3 regions of the Paenibacillus sp. FSL M8-0334 genome follow, and region 2 is predicted to be linked to each of the others. Evidence: riboswitches for the same ligand, from Rfam matches in the RefSeq annotation. Region 2 holds a riboswitch; each other region holds the start of a gene.
What was found. Region 2 has a riboswitch for cyclic di-AMP ahead of MKX64_RS14595 (TrkH family potassium uptake protein). Riboswitches for the same ligand answer to the same signal wherever they lie in the genome.
Positions count from the first base shown of each region.

Region 1 (6,247 bases), on a different contig from region 2:
TATTCACGACAAGACGAACTATAGGATCCATGTTCTCATCGGGGATGAAGAGGCTGCTTTCGTAGCCCTAGTGTAGAACCGTCCGGTTATCAACCAATTGAGGGAAGAATACAATAGATGAAGGAATGGCCCCGAGAGAGCAGGCGTCGGCTTGGGGAAGGTATGATGGGGAGGAAGATAAGATGCTTTACACGCAGCAGGAAGTAGAAGCTCATCTGGAGAAGCTGGAGGGCTGGGAGTTTGAGCAGGGGAGATGGATCGTACGGAAGTATACCTTTTCCTCGTTCATGAAGGGAATCGCCTTCGTTGATGAAGTGGCTGCCATTTCAGAAGCATTCGGGCATCATCCCTACATCACGATTGACTACAAAACGGTAACACTGCGCCTCACCTCCTGGGATGAAGGCGGCATTACGGCTGTGGACATTAAGGAAGCGCAGCAATTCAATGAAGCGTATGAGAAGAGCCGCTCGAACGACAGCAGAGACTCCGCTACATAAATCGGGAGGGCGATGGTTGGTTTGTTGTTCAGACCGGCCTCTTGCGCATCCTATATAGAAAGTTTCGGCTAACGCGGCTTATCAAGTGGTGATCGACAATCGGGCATCCAGGATATTCATTCCGGGCATCTTACGACAGTACCTTTCCCTTATGTGACGTTGGCATTGGTAGGGCATGATGGGACAGGCGATTCGTAAGCTCTGCTATCGCGTTCGATCCACATGATCCCATCCAACTAAAAACACGCTTGTATCCGGAGCGAATTCCGGTGCAAGCGTGTTTTGTGCATGGGATTGCTTATTATTTTTGCTCAGAAAGATACAGCGCGATATTGGCGATTTCTTCAGCTTGCAGCTGATTTTCGAATGCAGGCATTTGTCTGCGGCCTTTAGCGATAATGTTGTAAATGGAATTAACATCCATCTCTGCGCCGATTTGGTCAAGGGCTGGCCCCATTCCGCCTTGGAGCTGATCACCATGACAGGCAATACAGCTGGCTCTCAGCGTGGCTTCTGCAGCCGCCGCATCCAGCGTTACTTCAGGCATGGTAGGCTTCTCTTCTGCAATTTCAGCTTCTCTTCCTGGAAGCGTAAACATTAGCACAACAGCCAAGGCGCATGCAAAGAAGAACAATCCGCTCATAATCCATTTTTGCATCGTTATATCGTCCCTTCTATGTATACTGCACTTTTGCACTTACTTCCATTATAAACGAACATCCTATGACATCATAGCCAGTTGTGACAAAAAAAGCAACGTTCAAGGCCGACTTAACATAAAGTACACAAAATTGTGCCATTTGTACTTGCCAACCCTCACATCGTTTGATCCGGTCCTGCGGCGTCCGAATCGGTTGCCCCGGCACTTGGAGCGGGGGTGTACACCATGCAGTGGAACAGCGCCATGCCCTCCGGGGTCAGCCGCTCATACGTATCCGTCATCCGGAAGCCGGATTTCTCGTAAGCCCGAATCGCGCGTTCATTCCAAGCGAGCACCTCCAGATCGATTTCATCGGCAGGCCGTCTGCGGATCGCTTCATCCACAATCGCTTTTACAAAGGCTTTACCCATTCCCTGGCCGCACCAATCAGGCCGCATGCCAAGCCCGAGCCGGGTGACCTCATGCATCGGAAACAGCTGCCCGAATCCCCACAGACGCTGCTGGTGATCCAGCACAGATACATATTGCTGCTTACGGATGTCCGGATCGCCGAACTCAATGCCGAGCATCTGCATCTGCTCCCACGGCAGCCAGCCATAAATGTTGTAAGGGGGAGGGTAAGACCAGGAAGTAATCTCGGCGGCGTGTTCCTCGGTCATCGTGACGGTATGAAAGGTTATGGATGGCTCCTGCATACAATGTGCTGCTCCTTTGCTTTTCATTTGCTGCTCTGATCAAACCATGTGATATCTGATTACTAGCATAAACCGGTGAAGGCCTGTTCATACGGCTGTTTCTTTATATTTGAAAACGGGTATAGGAATGGTAGGTAGGAAGCGGAGCGCTTGCTCCCGCAACTTACTTCTGGAACTTACTTCCGAAAAAAATCGAAAAATAAAATGCCGCGATTGGAACTTTTTGACGATCTTAAACGTTATACATATATACAGAACAAGAAAAAAGCCGGCGGATGGATGATCTGCTACAATCCCCGGTCCAGCGGCTTATATGATTCGATATGATTGCTTATTAGTTGTAGTTAGCAGCTACTGCTTTATAAGTGCTTTGGCTCATGACGCGTTTGGCGCCTACATAACGCTTAGCATAGTAATCTTGGCTCAGCGGACTGACAATGACACCGCGCGACGAAGAAGAATGAGCAAACTTGCCGTCACCGACATAAATGCCGACATGAGATACACCTCTGCCGGATGTGTTGAAGAATACAAGATCACCAGGCTTCAGGTCGCTCTTCGATACCGCAGTTCCGACTTTGTACTGTGCTGCGGATGTGCGAGGAAGGGTAATTCCAAGCTTCTTGAAAATATAAGTGGTGAAACCGGAGCAATCAAACCCTTGGGTTGTCGTTCCGCCTGATTTGTAAGATACACCAATGACGGGCTTAATGGCATTGTTGAGTTTGGAATCGGCAAAAGCGCTTCCTGTTCCAAAGCTTAATGCAAGGACAAGGCCGATGGATACGGCCGCGAGTTTCTTCTTCAAAATAAAAAGCTCCTTCCACAGCCTGCGAGGTTAGCTTAAGGGTTCGGTTGAAGGTCACCCTATGATCCCTCTCTAGCGAGATCAATTCACCCAAAACGGATCCCCCGCTTCCCGTAAATGCGGGAATTCGGCTCGATAACATGTTAATTTAAGTTTCACTCTGCCTACACGACGCTGCGACAAGATGACTTGATGACAAAAGTTACAACAAAGATGACAAAGTTGTTACTAACATATTCGTTATTTTAGCAGAGTATTATCAATTTGGCAAACGAGGAAACTATTTTTTTAAACAAAAATCCCTATTTCCAGACAGCTGGAATAGGGATTTGTTGATTTGCAGTTAAAAAATTGTAATTAATTTGGAAGCGGCAGCGGTATATGGACAGCCATCGAAGGCATATAACACGGTTCATGTATGGTCAGCGGTACCCGATTTCCATAGATGATATTGGGCGGAGATCGACCAGATGCGGAACAGGCCGTGCAGGAAGTAGGAAGCCTGCTGAATTATAAGAGCAAGCAGCCCTGCCCAGTAGAAGGAGACGGCGCTGAGAAGCAGCACAACCAGCAGCGCTGATCCGCCGATCGTGATCGAGAGCAGGCTTGCCGTGCCGAGCCGCTTGAGACAGGCCACAATTGAGGCGGTCATGCTGACGCTGCCCGTCCGTCCGAACTGCATGTACAACAGGAGCAGCTTCATGAGGTAGGCGTACAGCAGCCAGCCGGCCGCAAAGGGCAGCACACGCAGCAAGAGTGCTGGCTCCTGGATCGAGTTAATCAACAGAGGCAGCATTTTGGGCACAAGCCAGTATGCAGGGGCGAAGGTAAGCACAAGCTCGGCCACATAGAATACGGAGACCGTTCTCCACCATTTGCGGATGCCGATGAAAAAGAACAGCCCTCGTTCCCCCTTGGCCTCCTGATGGAGGTTGTAGAATATACCGGCCTGAATGAGCGGCGTCAGCAGCATACGAATCAGCAGCAGGCCGATCAGCAGCCATCCGTAGGTATGGACGGTGGAGCTAAGCGACAGGCTCATCTCCCCTTCATAGAAGAACAGGAGCCGGCTCAGCTCGTTCGGAGCCGGATCTGGATATCGCATCAGGAGCGGGACCACGGCGGATTTGACCAGTCGATAAAGACAATAGCCCCATAACAGGCGGTACAGGAACAGCAGAATGATGACATACAACTGATCTTTTACACTGGCCCAACCCTGGCTTGCATAGCTTTTCATGTTTTCCCCCCTCACCATGACAGGCTGCCGAACAGCGTCTCCAGGAGCTTGGTTACGCTAAGGTTCCAGCGTGTGACCGTCTTCGGATCCATTCCCGTCCGCATATAGTTGTTGATATGGTTGTTCTCCAGCACGATCGTATATTTCGGATCCACCATCGCCCAGGATAGCGGGGAGCTGTACTCGAGCTTGTACGTGACGTGGCCGTCCTGACCGCTCCATACCTTCTCCAACGTCTTCCCGTCTTCAAAAGCAAACACAATCGGCACATTGGCGATATCCCCGTCTCTGCTGGTAATCTTCACGATCGATTCGTACTTCGGCTGCGCCTCCGAGCCCTTGTTCTTCACCTGAATATCCTCAATGGCGATATCGGCCATCTGGCTACCGTATACGTACTGATCGAAGTACGACTGCCAGGACGTTTTCGTCACCTGCTCCACGACCTTTTGAAAGTCAGCGGTGGTCGGGTGCTTGAATCTGAATTTTTTGGCATAGGTGAGCATAATTTTGTTCATCGTCTGGGTTCCGACCTGCCGTTCGATCCCTTGCAGCACCAGCTTGCCCCGGGTGTACACATTCTGGGCATAGTGCTGGTGGGAATCGTATTTCCAGGCTTCCTGCTTCAGCGGAGCCGGGGTAGTGATGGAGGCGGCCTGAGCGGCGGTGTTGGCGGTGATGCCATACTCCTGCTCCATGACCTTCTCTTCCGCATAGGAGGCAAAGGCTTCATCCAGCCAAGCCTCTTCAAATTCATTACTGGCGATCATGCCGTAAAAATATTGGTGAGCAATTTCGTGAATCACGGTTCGCTCCAGTTCATAGCCCGGCGAGTCATTCCTGGCCCCGAAGGCGGTGACCAGCGTTGGATATTCCATTCCGCCCGCGCCATTGCCGGCTTCCGGCGGGACGACGATGGAGAGGGTGGAATACGGATAGGAGCCGTACCATTTACCGAAGGAGCCCAGCGCCGTCTTGGCAGCGTCAAAATATCGCTCCTTTAAATGCTGATGCGCCGGGTCGAGGTACAGCTTGATCCGCACCCCGGGGACGCCGGGAGCTGAGAAGGCTTCCTCTGCCGTTACGAAATTGGGGGAGGCTGACCAGGCGAAATCATGCACATCATCTGCGTAGAATTGATAAATCTTCTCTCCGTTGCTCTTCTGCGGGGATTTGGTCGGGAAGCCGGTAGCAGCCACGATGTAGTTTTCCGGCACGCGAATGCGGACACTGTATATGCCGAAGTTGGAATAAAACTCTGAGTTGCCATGGTACTGGTGGAGGTTCCACCCTTCATCGGTTCGGTCGCGAAGGCCAACTGGCTCGTACACAGCGACTTTAGGGAACCACTGACCCGCCATCACAAAATCGCCTGCGCTTCCCATTCTGGCGAATATTTGCGGAAGCTCCACTTCAAATTCCGTATAGAGGGTAATGCTTTCTCCCCCTTTGACCGGTTTAGGCAGACGCAGCTTGACCAGGCTCCGGTCTTTGATATTGCCGTCATCGGGTTGAACATATTGAAGGCGATTGGTCAGCGATAACCCCTCCAGTGTTTTGATCCCCGTGATGGTCATGGAACCGTAGCCGCCTTCGGGCATCGTATCGGAGCGAAGCCGCCCTCCCGATTCCTTCATAAATGTAGTGTCATTGGATGCGAAGGCGTTCGGGTAGAGGTGAAAATACAGCTCGGTGACGCTTCGTTTCCCCGGATGGGTCCAGGTGAGCGTCTGTTTGCCCCTGAGCTTGTTCTCCTCCGGTTCATAACGGACGTCCATGTGATATTCGACGATCCGGTCGCTCAGTGCCGGGGCCGGGCCGCTTGGCTGCGCCTTCGGCGGCGAGAGCGGAGCCTTCTCGACCGCGGCTGAGGAGGGCTTGGCTGCATCGGAGGCAGCAATAGACGCTAAGGGGCCGCTTTTCAGAAATATGGGCATGGATCCTGCAAGCACACCGAGGGCGAGCAAGGATGATAGAAAGACTTTGGCACGTGGTGGGACCATTTGAACAACCTCCCGTTGACAAGCATCTACAGCATGTATATGTTTGCTTTTGGGGGATTATTAGTTAAAATAAAATTATTGAGAAGTAGGTATCACAACCAGGCAGCCGATACGTGTATCGGCTCTTATTATAGGAGGTCTTTGGCAGGATGGAGAATCAGGAGCAGGGCGGCAAGAAGCAGATTGCGTTAAATATCATTAACAGCAAGAGCAAGCACAAAGGATTCGGAGCGGGCTCGATTGATCTGAACAGCCTGTCGCCGGTCATTATTGATAACGGGGAAGCCCGGGTGGATATCGGCGCCATGCACGCCAAGAGCAAGGTGGAAAGAGGCATTCG
Region 1 is NZ_JBBOCH010000001.1:2,231,140-2,237,386, reverse strand. It holds gene MKX64_RS09755 (hypothetical protein) at 1-76, shown strand, start outside; gene MKX64_RS09750 (4a-hydroxytetrahydrobiopterin dehydratase) at 183-500, shown strand; gene MKX64_RS09745 (c-type cytochrome) at 802-1,158, opposite strand; gene MKX64_RS09740 (GNAT family N-acetyltransferase) at 1,317-1,856, opposite strand; gene MKX64_RS09735 (C40 family peptidase) at 2,191-2,664, opposite strand; cyclic di-AMP (ydaO/yuaA leader) riboswitch at 2,669-2,807, opposite strand; gene MKX64_RS09730 (hypothetical protein) at 3,077-3,904, opposite strand; gene MKX64_RS09725 (M1 family metallopeptidase) at 3,916-5,907, opposite strand; gene MKX64_RS09720 (YwhD family protein) at 6,057-6,247, shown strand, end outside.
Region 1: linked by a shared signal. The riboswitch ahead of MKX64_RS09735 (C40 family peptidase) and the one ahead of MKX64_RS14595 (TrkH family potassium uptake protein) in region 2 are both predicted to bind cyclic di-AMP.

Region 2 (6,247 bases):
AGATCGTTTATACCTTCGCCCTGGAGCAGCGGCAGCAGCAGTTGAAGTTTATGCAGACGCTGGCGCATTACCGCGAAGGCGAGCAAATCTCCATTACGCTTGGCGCCAGTCTGACCACGCTGCAGACGACGCTGCCTCCGCTTGTGAATGCTTTTATGGAGAAGCATCCGGCAGCGGAAATTAAACTGGTCACTGGCAAGACTCATGAAATCGTATCTTATGTAAGGGAACGACGCGTGGATATCGGCATCGTTGCTTCCTCCATCAATCAGCCGGGGCTAAAGTGCATTCCGCTCTTTGACGATCATCTTGAGCTGGTCATCCCGCTCGGCCATCCGCTGGCGGAGCTTGAAGCGGTCAGCATCGAGCATCTGCAAGGACTGCCGATGATTATTTTCTCCACCGGCACCTGGTACCGCAAGCTGACCGATGATCTGTTTCATCGCTGGGGCATTATGCCCGACATCCGGATGGAGATCGATTCCTTCGAGGCGATCGTCCGCCTCATTCCAACCTGCAAAGCGGCGGCGCTGCTGCCCAAATCCTATTTGCGCCCGCAGCTGCTGTCCGATAACGGTCTGCTCGACATCCATATCCCCGCTTTGATAGAGACCCGGCGGACCACTTCGCTCGTCTATGACGAGTCCTCGGATTTGAGCAGTGCGGCCAGACGCTGGATCGCCGAGACCGAGGTGCTGTTCACTGAGCTGCGCAAGCTGAAGGCATAGGGGCAGGCTTGCAACCCACAGTAGCCGCCTAGCCTTATGACAACAAAGCGATCATCTATACACCGCATGTTCCGTGTACGCATGATCGCTTCTTCCTATTATATAAGTGCGGATTAACCTTCCTGCGAGTTGACAACCTCATTCTCAAATCGTTCCACGTTCTCATTCGAACCGATAACCACCATAATGTCACCGGCATGCAGCACATCCATCGCCGTTGGCGCCACAATGATGCCGGAAGGCTTGTTGACCGCCACGACGGTAACCCCATAACGAACCCGGGTGTTAAGCTCGCTTAATGTTTTTCCATCCATGCAGTCCGTCACCGTCAGCTCAACGACCAGATAGTCTTTGGACAGCTCGATATAATCGAGAAGGTTAGGGGTAACGAGCTGATGAGCCACACGAATGCCCATATCTCTTTCCGGGAAGATCACCCGGTCTACGCCCAGCTTCTCCAGCGCTCTGCCGTGCAGCACCGATATCGCTTTGGCCACGACCGTGCCCACACCAAGCTCCTTCAGCAATATGGCTGAAAGAATGCTCATCTGGATATCGTCGCCGATCGCCACAATGCCGCAGTCGAAGTTGCGGACGCCAAGCGACTTCAGCACTCCCTCATCCGTAGCATCCGCCACGACGGTATGCGTCAGCAGCTCGCTCATATCCTCCACAACCTCTTCGTCCCGGTCGATGCCCAGAACTTCATACCCCTGCTCCATCAGTTCAATGGCGAGGCTCGATCCGAACCGCCCTAGACCGATCACTACAAACTGTTTTGGTTTCATGTTTCCCGTCATGCTCCTTACCCAATAATCATTTTGCCTTCCGGATAACGGTACAATTCTTTGTTTTTATTCGGACCCAGTGCATACACGAGCGTCAGCAGTCCAAGCCGTCCCGCAAACATCGTGAAACAGATCAGCACCTTGCCGAAGGCCGTCAAATGAGGTGTCAGTCCCATCGACAGCCCAACGGTGCCGAAGGCCGATGTCGCCTCAAACAAGATCTCCAGAAAATGTCCATCCTCCGTAGTAGATAAAATCATCGCAACGGTCAGCACAAGCAGCACCGCGAGCAAGGCAATCGTCAATGCCTTCAGAATCCGCTCCTGAGCCAGCCGGTAGTGGAACAGCACAATGTCCTGACGTCCGCGCATCATGGCGACCACCGCCCCGATCATCACCGTAAAAGTCGTCGTTTTGATCCCGCCCCCGGTCGATCCCGGAGAGGCGCCGATAAACATCAGAATGACGATGAAAAATTGTGTCGCCTGCCTCATTCCTGTAATGTCAATCGTGTTCACTCCGGCCGTTCGGGGCGTGACCGACTGGAGCAGGGCCGCCAGCGTTTTGCCGCCGCCATCCAGGGTACCGAGCGTTCTCGGATTCGTGAACTCGAACACCATAATGACAACGGCTCCGACCAATATGAGCGCTCCGCTCATGGACAGAACGACCTTCGAATGCAGGGACAGCTTCCGTTTCTGGCGAAAATCAATCAGATCCGACAATACCACAAATCCAAGTCCCCCGGAAACGATTAAAAATATGGAAACGATGTTGATCAGCGGGTCACTCACGTACCCCGTAAAGCTGTGAAATTGTCCAAACAGATCAAAGCCCGCGTTATTAAACAGCGATATGGCATGAAAAATCCCGAAATAAACGGCCTGCCCGGCCGGCATGTCAAACGCCCAGCGTATCGAGAACAACGTGGCACATACGGCTTCAATAACAAATGTATAAATAATTACCCTCCGGATCAGCCGTACAATCCCTTCCACTGATGTCTGGTTCATGGCCTCCTGCAGCACCAGCCGGTCCTTGAACGAGATGCGCCGCTTGAACATCAGCGCGAACAGCGTTGCCATCGTCATAAAGCCTAATCCGCTAATCTGGATGAGCAGCATGATCACAAGCTCGCCAAAGGTGCTGTAGGTTGTCGCCGTATCAACGACGACTAGCCCTGTCAGACATACAGCCGATGTCGCGGTAAACAAGGCGTCAATCGCTCCAAGCGGCTCCCTGCCGGCTGTTGCCACCGGCAACATCAGCAGCATTGTCCCGATCCCGATGAGCGCTGCGAAGCCAAGCGTCAGGATTTGCGGCGGGGACAACTTGAGCCAAAATAATTTCGGGTTCAACTTGTTCACCTTCTGTTGATAAAAGTCAAAGAAAAAAAGACACTGGAAATCCAATGCCCCTTTCGGTTCTGGTTCCTGTGCTGCAGCCTACGAGGTTAGCTGACGGGTTCGGGCTTTCACAGGTTGCCCTATTCCTCCTCATTCATGATGAATCATGAATGACTTAGGAAATTCACCCCAATTACATGGTTCCCCCATTTTCTGGTCGAAATTCGGCTGTCTTATTTTCTTTGCTGAAAGCATGATGTGATTATAACGCAATCGCCTCACGAACCCAATGCTGTTTTTGCTGCAAAATATCTTTAAAAACGTCCGATTTGGGCATATTCAAGAATACGAGTACCTGCTTCTCTTGCATTTTCGTAAGCTTTCATTCGTTTTCATCGATTATTTAAAAAAATGACAGAGGGATAAGCTCCGTGAAGGGCACATATCTATGTTATATTGACTTATAGTTGTTTGAACTCTTCCACATCCGATACTTTCATACTGACGATAGGTATCTAATTTGCAGCAGTTATCCATCTCGAGGAGGAATTTCATGAATCGAATTCAAGAACCGCTGAAACTCAAAGCTAATTTCAGAACATTAATGATTCCAGCCATCGTCGGCCTCGTCTTGTTTCTGCTTCTGCAGATCGTGCTGCCCACCGCCGCCGATCCGGAGCTTCAGACGTCTGTTGTGATCACCAAGGAGGAAGCCTCACTGGCTGCCTCGAAATTTGCCAAGGACCAGTTAGGCTTCCCTGTAGAAGAAGCGACAGAAACGCTGGTGACTTATCAGTCGAATTCTGCGTTGTATGGATATTTGACCAAAGAGAAGAAGCTCGACGAGTACAATAAAACCTATGAGCAACAATATCCCTATGACGTATTCCGTGTTCGCTTCACGCTTCCGGGCCTGGACGCGCTGCTGGTGGATGTACATATGCAGACCGCGGCGGTTATCAGCTATACCCTTGATGCCGCGCACTCGAGCTATGACCGGATTGAGCTGAATACCGGCGCGGTACGGCGGGAAATGCTGCTGCTAGCCGAAGGCAACATGACCTTGTCCGAGAAACAGGCACTGGCAGAGCCCTGGCTCCAAAGGTCCGGCTATGATCCAGCCAGCCTGGAGCTGCTTACGCAGGAGGGCGAGCCCAAGCTGGAATATGCCGATCCGTCAAAATCCGTTCTGGATGCTCAGCTGAAATTGGAGTTCACGTTCGAAGACCGCCAGCTGCGCTCGTATCAGCAGGCCTTCGATGTTCCGGAGCAGCATACCGCCTATGTGGAGAAGCAGACGCAAAACGCGCTTATGCTTACGCTGATCGGGTACGGTTTGTTCACCCTCGTGCTCGGAATTCTCGCGATTGTATACAGCGTGAAAACACGTGCCCACACTTCTTTTAAACGCGGAGTGTTTCTGGCGCTGCTGCTGTTTGTCATCCAGATGCTGAACACCTACAATTTGATGCCAGTGTTCAAAGCCCAGGGGATGTCCAGTTTCGGAATTGCATTCATGATGATCTTTTATGTAATATATTCCCTCATCTTCTCGGCCCTTCTGTACTTCTCGCTGGTGGGCGGAGACGGGCTGTGGCGCAAGGAGGACGGGCTCAATGTGTGGCCGCGGGCGAAGGAACCGGGTTATGGGCCGTATGTGCTCGACAGCATGAAGCTCGGCTATCTGTGGGCATTCATCTTGCTTGGCATTCAGTCGATCATCTTCATCATACTGAGCCTTACGCTGAATACCTGGGCAACGACGGATTCGGAGCAATCGCCATACAACATGCTGTATCCGTGGCTGTTTCCTTTGATGGCCTGGTTCGCTGGCATATCGGAAGAGGCCGTTTACCGGCTGTTCGGGATTAAAATGGTCAAAAAAATCGTGCGCAGCACCTTTGTCGCCAGCTTGATCACTTCGATCATTTGGGCTCTCGGACATACGCTGTATCCGATCTATCCGATTATTTCCCGACCCATCGAGCTGGTAATCATCGGCCTGCTGTTCAGTTATATCTTCCTGCGATACGGTTATTTGACCGCCATGTTCGCCCACGTCATCTTCAACAGCACCCTGATGGGAATCAGCCTGATCCTGCTGAGAGACGCAACCAACGTGGTGATGGGGGCCTTCTATATCGCGCTTCCAGCACTGGTCGCTTACGTCATTTACCGATTTAACCCGCAAAAAAAGGAGAAGCCGTATACTACGACTCCTCCCGAAGCGCTTTAAGAATATCATTCGCTAATTTTTCACCGATAGAAAGGGGCCGGAAGTCTTCGACACTGGCCTCTTTTATTTTTTTGACCGAGCCAAAATGCTTGAGCAGCATCTTCCGGCGCTTCTCCCCGATGCCCGGAATAGCGTCCAGCTTGGAGGAAACCATCGATTTGCCCCGCTGCTCGCGGTGGAACGAAATGGCGAACCGGTGCACTTCATCCTGTATGCGCTGAAGCAGGTAGAATTCCTGGCTGTCCCTTGGCAGCGCCACCGGCTCAGGCGGATCGCCCACCATGAGCTGCGCCGTCCGGTGCTTGGCGTCCTTCACCAGGCCGCAGACCGGGATGAACAGTCCCAGCTCGTTCTCCAGCACATCGACCGCTGCCGAGATTTGGCCGCGTCCGCCGTCGACCACGATCAGATCCGGCAGCGGCAGGTTCTCCTTGAGCACCCGCTCATACCGGCGGCGAATAACCTCGCGCATCGTCTCATAATCATCCGGTCCCGATACGGACCGGATTTTATATTTGCGGTATTCCTTCTTGTCCGGCTTGCCATCGGTAAATACCACCATTGCCGATACCGGGTTGCTTCCTTGAATGTTGGAGTTGTCAAATGCCTCAATCCGGTGCAAAGACTCCAGACCGATAATCTCGCCCAGATTAGCTGCCGCAATCGAGGTGCGCTCTTCATCGCGTTCAATCAGGCGGAACTTCTCATCAAGCGACACTTTGGCATTATCGGAAGCCATGCCAACCATCTGACGCTTCAAGCCCCGACGCGGAACCAGAACCTTGATACCGAGCCACTCCTGCAGCGCCTCCGCTCCGCCTGCCGCATCAACGAGCCCGGCCGCTTCAGCCGCTGCTTCGGCCTTCGCCTCAGCCGCAGTAGGTTCGGCTCTGTCTGTCAGAACAGTTGGCTCGGTCGTTGCCACATCTGCACCAGCAGGCGGCTTGGCTGCGGCTTCACCAGCTTCCTCGCTGTCCGCATCGGCTGCTGCGCCGGACAACTGCGGGCCCGGCAGCAGAATTTCCTGCGGCAGCGCCGGATTGCTGCTGTAATACTGTGCGACAAAGGACAGAAAGTCGCTGTGGGGGTCGCCGTAGAACGGAAATACGGAGGCGTTGCGCTGCACCATTTTTCCCTGGCGCATATATA
Region 2 is NZ_JBBOCH010000002.1:117,336-123,582, reverse strand. It holds gene MKX64_RS14605 (LysR family transcriptional regulator) at 1-728, shown strand, start outside; gene MKX64_RS14600 (potassium channel family protein) at 842-1,516, opposite strand; gene MKX64_RS14595 (TrkH family potassium uptake protein) at 1,534-2,874, opposite strand; cyclic di-AMP (ydaO/yuaA leader) riboswitch at 2,944-3,102, opposite strand; gene MKX64_RS14590 (CPBP family intramembrane glutamic endopeptidase) at 3,416-5,098, shown strand; gene uvrC (excinuclease ABC subunit UvrC) at 5,073-6,247, opposite strand, start outside.

Region 3 (6,247 bases), on a different contig from region 2:
TACATCAGCAGCAGCAAAACCAATATTTCCGTCGTCCAGGAGATGTAGTTGTTGCGGAGCACCATCGCCTGGTACGTAAGATCTGCCATCGTGATGAAATACACCAGCGACGTCGACTTGATCAGCTCCACCAGCTGATTGCCAAATGGCGGCAGCATGCGCAGGGAGGCTTGGGGAAGTATGATGTTCCACATTCGCTGCCACGGCTTCATATTGAGCGCCACCGCCGCCTCCCACTGTCCCTTCGGCACCGCAAGAATCGCACTGCGGACAATCTCGGAGCCGTAAGCGCCGAAGTTGAGTCCGATCGCCAGCACGGCCGCTGCCATCTTCGGCAGCTCGATCCCGATAAACGGCAATGCAAAGTACAGCCAGAACAGCTGCACCAGCAGCGACGTTCCCCGGAATACTTCCACGTACACCGCCATCACCGTCCGCACGATCCACAGTTTGGACAGGCGCCCCAGACCGGCAATAAAGGCTGCGACAATGGCTAGCACCGCGGATAGCAGCGCCACGATGACGGTGATCTCCGCGCCCTTCAGCAGGGTAGGCAAAAATTCAATCCAAGACGATGGCATCTTATTCCCCGCACGCTGCGACTGCCGTCATATCGCCAGGAAGCTCATCCTCGGTAAATCCGAATTCCTGCAAAATCTCCAGCAGCTCGCCAGACTCCTTCATCTTCTGCAGCTCCGCATTGTAAGCCTGTTGGAATTCCGTGTCGGCCTGACGGAATGCCGTGGCACCGTATCCGCGTACGCTCTCCCCGTCGATGACCGGCTGCTCGAAATCCGCCACTCGCTCAATCTGATCATCACTAGCCGAATCCAGCATCGCCTGCAGCGATGGACCCGTCATCGTAATCGCTTGAACCCGGTCGGCCTGCAGTGCGCTGATCGCGGACGCCTGGTCCGGAACCTGGATGATGCGCTCGGATGGAATCCCCGATTTCTCCATGTAGCCGATCTCCACAGCACCGGTCATGACGGCAACCCTCGCTTCCTCGTTCGCAGCGATATCCTCGTAGCTGCCAAGGTTCAGCGGGTTCCCCTGCTTCACGGCCAGCGCTTCGCCGATGCTGTACTCCGGATCAGCGAACAGGACAGCCGAGCAGCGGTCGGGCGTGATGAACATCCCGGCCGTGATCATGTCAAAGCGGTTCGCCTGCAGCCCGGCGATCAGCGAGCCGAATTCGGTAAGCTCCCCCCGCATTTCCCCAACGCCAAGCCGCTCGAGAATGACGCGGGCGATCTCGACCGCCTCCCCTGTCAGCTCGCCATCGGCCGTCTGATAGGCGTAAGGCTTCTCGTTCGCGAAGCCGACCGTAACATACCCTCTCTCGATCGCCTTCTCCAGCGTGCTGCCTTGATCCCCGCATGCTGCAAGCACGCTAACCAGCACCAAACTAAGCAACAACAGAGCCACTTTTTGCAATTTCAAACCTTCCCACAACCTTTCTTGAAATCTGTGAATGCCTGTTTTAGGCATGAATAAATAAACCTAGTAAACTCATATTTCAACTAGGTTTTCATAGGGTCAAAATCCGTTTCAACGCTCCCATTATCCAGCGTTAATAATCGACTTTTCCTTATACTCCACGTCACTTGTACCGCCTGTGGATATGCATATGGACTTGCTTGGCGCTTACTCTACGCCCGGTTGATTGCCACCTCCTCTTCTTAACCAACGAAAAAAGACCTCTTGCAGGGGGATCCGAACATAGCTCCGCCAGCATGGGGTCAATGAAAAGAGAAAAGGCCCCTGTTCCATAGAATTAAGGGCCTTGGTATCAATCTCAATTATGTAATAAGACCCATCCACTGCTGACGAGGTTAGCTGACGGACTCGGGTAAGATGGTACCCTACACTTGACAATCAAGTGACTCGCCCCTAAAAAAACTGGTTCCCCCGCTTTCCGGACTTAAGCAACCGGAAACTAAGCGTGTGTTCATAATACAGGGAATGCTAGGAAATGTCAAACCGATCCAGCCCTTTAAGCGGTGAAGGATCGGCTGAAAACCGCATCACACAAGGCATTCCGCAAATTTAAAGAATTCATTTACGGGGTGTTCATCCCCCCTATAACTGCTCCCATCTCTCCTTGAAGAACAGCTCGTAAATCCGGCTGATCAGAATTTTGAGAATCATGTAAACCGGAACGACCAGCAAGACTCCGATAATGCCAGCCAGGTCCTGTCCGACCAGGACAAGCACAATGATGGTGATTGGATGAATGTCCAGCTGCTTGCCAAAAATATACGGGCCGATCAGATTGTCTTGGATCTGCTGAGCCGCCAAAATTATGACAAGCGACCAGATCGCGGTGGATGGCGACTGGATCAAACCAATGATAATGATCGGGATTGAGGACACGATGGCCCCGATAAACGGGATGAAGTTCGCAATGACCGCAACGACCGTCAGCAGCAGCGCATACGGAAGCCCAATAATGATGAAGCCCACATACATCAAGATTCCCAGTGCAAAATTGACAATCACCCTACCTACGATGAAGCCTTTGAGCGCACTGTCGATTTCACCAAGCACCGACGTGCCGACTTCCTTGAAACGGTTCGGCAGAAAGCGGACGATCAGCTCGCCGAATTTGCCGCCCTCCTTCAGCATGTAGTACAGCAGGATCGGGAAGATGAACATAATGATCGCAAATTCCGATATAATTCCCACCAAATTCACGACATATTCCGTCAGGAACGTAAAGCCTCGGTTCAAATATTCTGTCAGCGTCGTTAACGGATTGAAGCCTTCCGGAAACACACCTTCCAGGAAGCCGCTTTGCTCCAGCTCCAGCATCTTCTTGTTCAAGGCCGCGAAAATCGCCGGCGCATTGTCCACCAGGGCAATGATCTGCGCTTTAAGAGAGGGCCAGACCCCGATGAGAAAGCCGACCAGGATCCCCCCAAACACAACGTAAAGCAGCAGAATCGCCAGCGTCCGGTTCATCTTCTTCCTCTCCATTAGAGCCACCAGCGGTCTCAGCAGATAATAGAAAAAACCGCTCAGCATCAGCGGAACGATGATCACCGAAATAAAGGATAATAGAGGGTTGAATATGAAGCTGACTAACGAGCAAAGGTAAATGATAATCAGAATGAGAATAACGGCAAAACAGAACTTGAAAAACTTGTTCATCTTCAGCAATAGCGACTCCCCATCTCCTTATGTTTCAATTATCGTATCATGCAGAAGACCGGCTTTTCAAACGGCAGCGAAGAAGCGGGATACACATCCTTCTTGCCGCCTCAATTGACGCTCAATCTCACGGCCCATTTGGGTGCCGGATATATACTTCTTGTAACAGCTCCAGTATAATATGAAGCGTTATCCGGACAAGGCTGAAAGGTAGGGGGAACTTTTTTCATGGATGTTACGTCCATCATCATTAGCTTCATCTTCGTCCTTAATATCGCATTGGCCGTGATCGTTGTGTTTCAGGAGAGGCGGGATGTCGGCTCGACATGGGCCTGGCTGCTCGTTCTATTCTTCATTCCGGTACTCGGATTCGTGCTGTACCTGCTGTTTGCTCAGAATTTGCGGCATATCCGCCTGTTCCACTGGGATGATCTCCAGAAGACCGGTATTGAGAAGGTGCTGCTTGCCCAGATGAGCGACATTAACAGCGGGCAGTTTTCGTTCCGCAACCGGGTTGCGGCCTGCAACAGCGATTTGATCCATATGCACATCAACGAGAATCAGGCGATCCTGACCGATGATAACCATGTGGAGATTTTCACCGACGGTAAAGAGAAATTCGATCGGTTGTTCCAGGACATTGAGGAAGCCAAAGAGTATATTCATCTCCAATATTACATCATTCGCAGAGACCAGCTGGGCAAGCAACTAATCGCCGCCCTGACCCGCAAGGCCAAGGAAGGCGTGAAAGTCCGCGTGCTGTACGACGAGCTGGGCTCCAGAAAGCTGACCAAAGGCTTTTTCAAAAAGTTCCGGGAAGCTGGCGGAGAGGCCGAGGCGTTCTTTCCGTCCAAACTGCGCTTTGTCAATCTGCGTCTGAACTATCGGAATCACCGCAAGCTGGTCATCATCGACGGCGATATCGGGTATGTCGGAGGCTTCAACGTCGGAGACGAGTATCTCGGACTCAACTCCAAATTCGGCTACTGGCGGGATACCCACCTGAGAATCCAGGGACAAGCGGTATATGCGATGCAGGTCCGGTTCATTCTGGACTGGAATCAGGCGTCCCATCATCATGACATCTCCTATGAGCCGAACTTGTTTCCCAAGATCAATTCGCCCGGCAATGTGGGCATCCAGATCGTGACGAGCGGTCCCGACTCGGAGTATGAGCATATCAAAAACGGGTATATCAAAATGATCTCGGCGGCCAAAAAATCCATTTACATTCAGACACCTTACTTTATCCCGGACGCCAGCCTGCTCGATGCGCTTCGGATCGCTTCGCTCTCCGGCGTGAAGGTACACATCATGATTCCGGACAAGCCGGATCATCTCTTTGTGTACTGGGCCACCCTCTCCTATATCGGGGAGATGCTGAAGACGGGAGCGAGCGTGTACCTGTACAACAATGGCTTCATCCATGCCAAAACGATCATTGTCGATGAAGAGATCGCCTCTGTCGGAACGGCCAACATCGATGTTCGCAGCTTCAAGCTGAACTTCGAGGTCAACGCCTTCCTGTACGACGATTTCATCTCAAGGTCTCTGACCGAGACATTCCATCAGGATATGCGGGTATCGCGGCTGCTCACGCTGGAGGATTATGAGAAGCGGTCGCGCTGGATTCGGACCAAGGAGTCGATTTCCCGATTGCTGTCGCCGATTCTGTAGGGTCGAAGTGACAGGAAGCCGGCAGTTTCGACCGCCGAGGAAGCAAAGCCAATGAATCACCTCATTCAGACATTGTCTTGAGTGGGGTGATTTTTATTGGCTTACGAATGAAACGAGCATGAATATTCCTGTTGCTAACTCGGTGCGTTTCCCCTGAAATCCTACTCATCCACAAAAAAAATAATATTTTTTTATACGAAATATATACGGCGGTGATTTTTGAGAAATAGCGAGCATCCAAGCGTAATCGGCATTATACTCACGTTCGGTTTATACAGTTTTTTCTGTATATTCTTAATAAACAGCCGTTTTCATTTGTGAAAAATTTCATTGTTTGTTATCATGACGGTGTTGTTACGACAAGCGACTGTCGCAATTCGTCAAACGTTGTCTACTTCTGCAGAATGTAACGCCGGCATAGAAACGACGATTACAGATGGGGGAAACGCATGATGAAGAATACACCGAAATGGATGATGTTTCTTAGTTTAGCTATGGTACTCATATTAGGAGCCTGTTCTTCCAATTCTGCCTCGGGTGCGGAACAAGTGACCGCCGGAGAGCAGGTTAAATATACGATTACGGGTACGGATCCAGGCTCAGGCCTTATGAGGCTGACAGCCCAAGCCATGGAAGATTATGATTTGTCGAATTGGACCTTGACGGAAAGTTCGGCAGCGGGCATGACCGCCCAGCTCGATGCAGCTTATAACAATAAACAGCCGATTGTTTTTGTAGCCTGGTCCCCGCACTGGATGTTTAACACCTATGATCTGAAATATCTCGATGATCCCAAACTGACTTACGGAGAGCCTGAAGAGATTCACACGATTGCCCGTCTTGGGCTGAAAGATGATCATCCGGTGGCCTATGAATTTCTGGACCGCTTTCACTGGACGGCCGACGATATGGGTGAAGTGATGATTGATATCCAGAACGGAATGGATGCGGAATCCGCTGCTTCCAAATGGGTGGAGGAGAACGAGGCTAAAGTTCAGGAATGGATCGAAGGCTTGGAGCCCGTAAACGGCGATCCGTTCACCCTCAGTTTTGTCATGTGGGATTCCGAGCTTGCGAGCACCAGCGTTGTCCGCTATGTGCTTGAAGAGAAGCTCGGTTACAAGGCGGAGGCCTTGCAGGTGGAGATCGGACCGATGTGGATTGGTGTTGCCAACGGTGACGTAGACGCCATGGTAGCTGCCTGGCTGCCGGTGACACATGCGGATTATTGGGAGCGATATGCCGACCAGCTCGACGATCTTGGAGCTAACATGGTAAATGTGAAATCCGGATTGGCTGTTCCGGCCTATATGGAAGACGTAAATTCCATCGAAGATTTGAAGTCCTAAACTGAATTGTACACGATGTGGGAAGGCACCTTTAGGATTTATCATGGGGGCCTTCCTTTTCTATCTAT
Region 3 is NZ_JBBOCH010000001.1:3,001,946-3,008,192, reverse strand. It holds gene ehuC (ectoine/hydroxyectoine ABC transporter permease subunit EhuC) at 1-581, opposite strand, end outside; gene ehuB (ectoine/hydroxyectoine ABC transporter substrate-binding protein EhuB) at 583-1,437, opposite strand; cyclic di-AMP (ydaO/yuaA leader) riboswitch at 1,810-1,956, opposite strand; gene MKX64_RS13210 (AI-2E family transporter) at 2,083-3,162, opposite strand; gene cls (cardiolipin synthase) at 3,382-4,830, shown strand; gene MKX64_RS13200 (glycine betaine ABC transporter substrate-binding protein) at 5,283-6,179, shown strand.
Region 3: linked by a shared signal. The riboswitch ahead of ehuB (ectoine/hydroxyectoine ABC transporter substrate-binding protein EhuB) and the one ahead of MKX64_RS14595 (TrkH family potassium uptake protein) in region 2 are both predicted to bind cyclic di-AMP.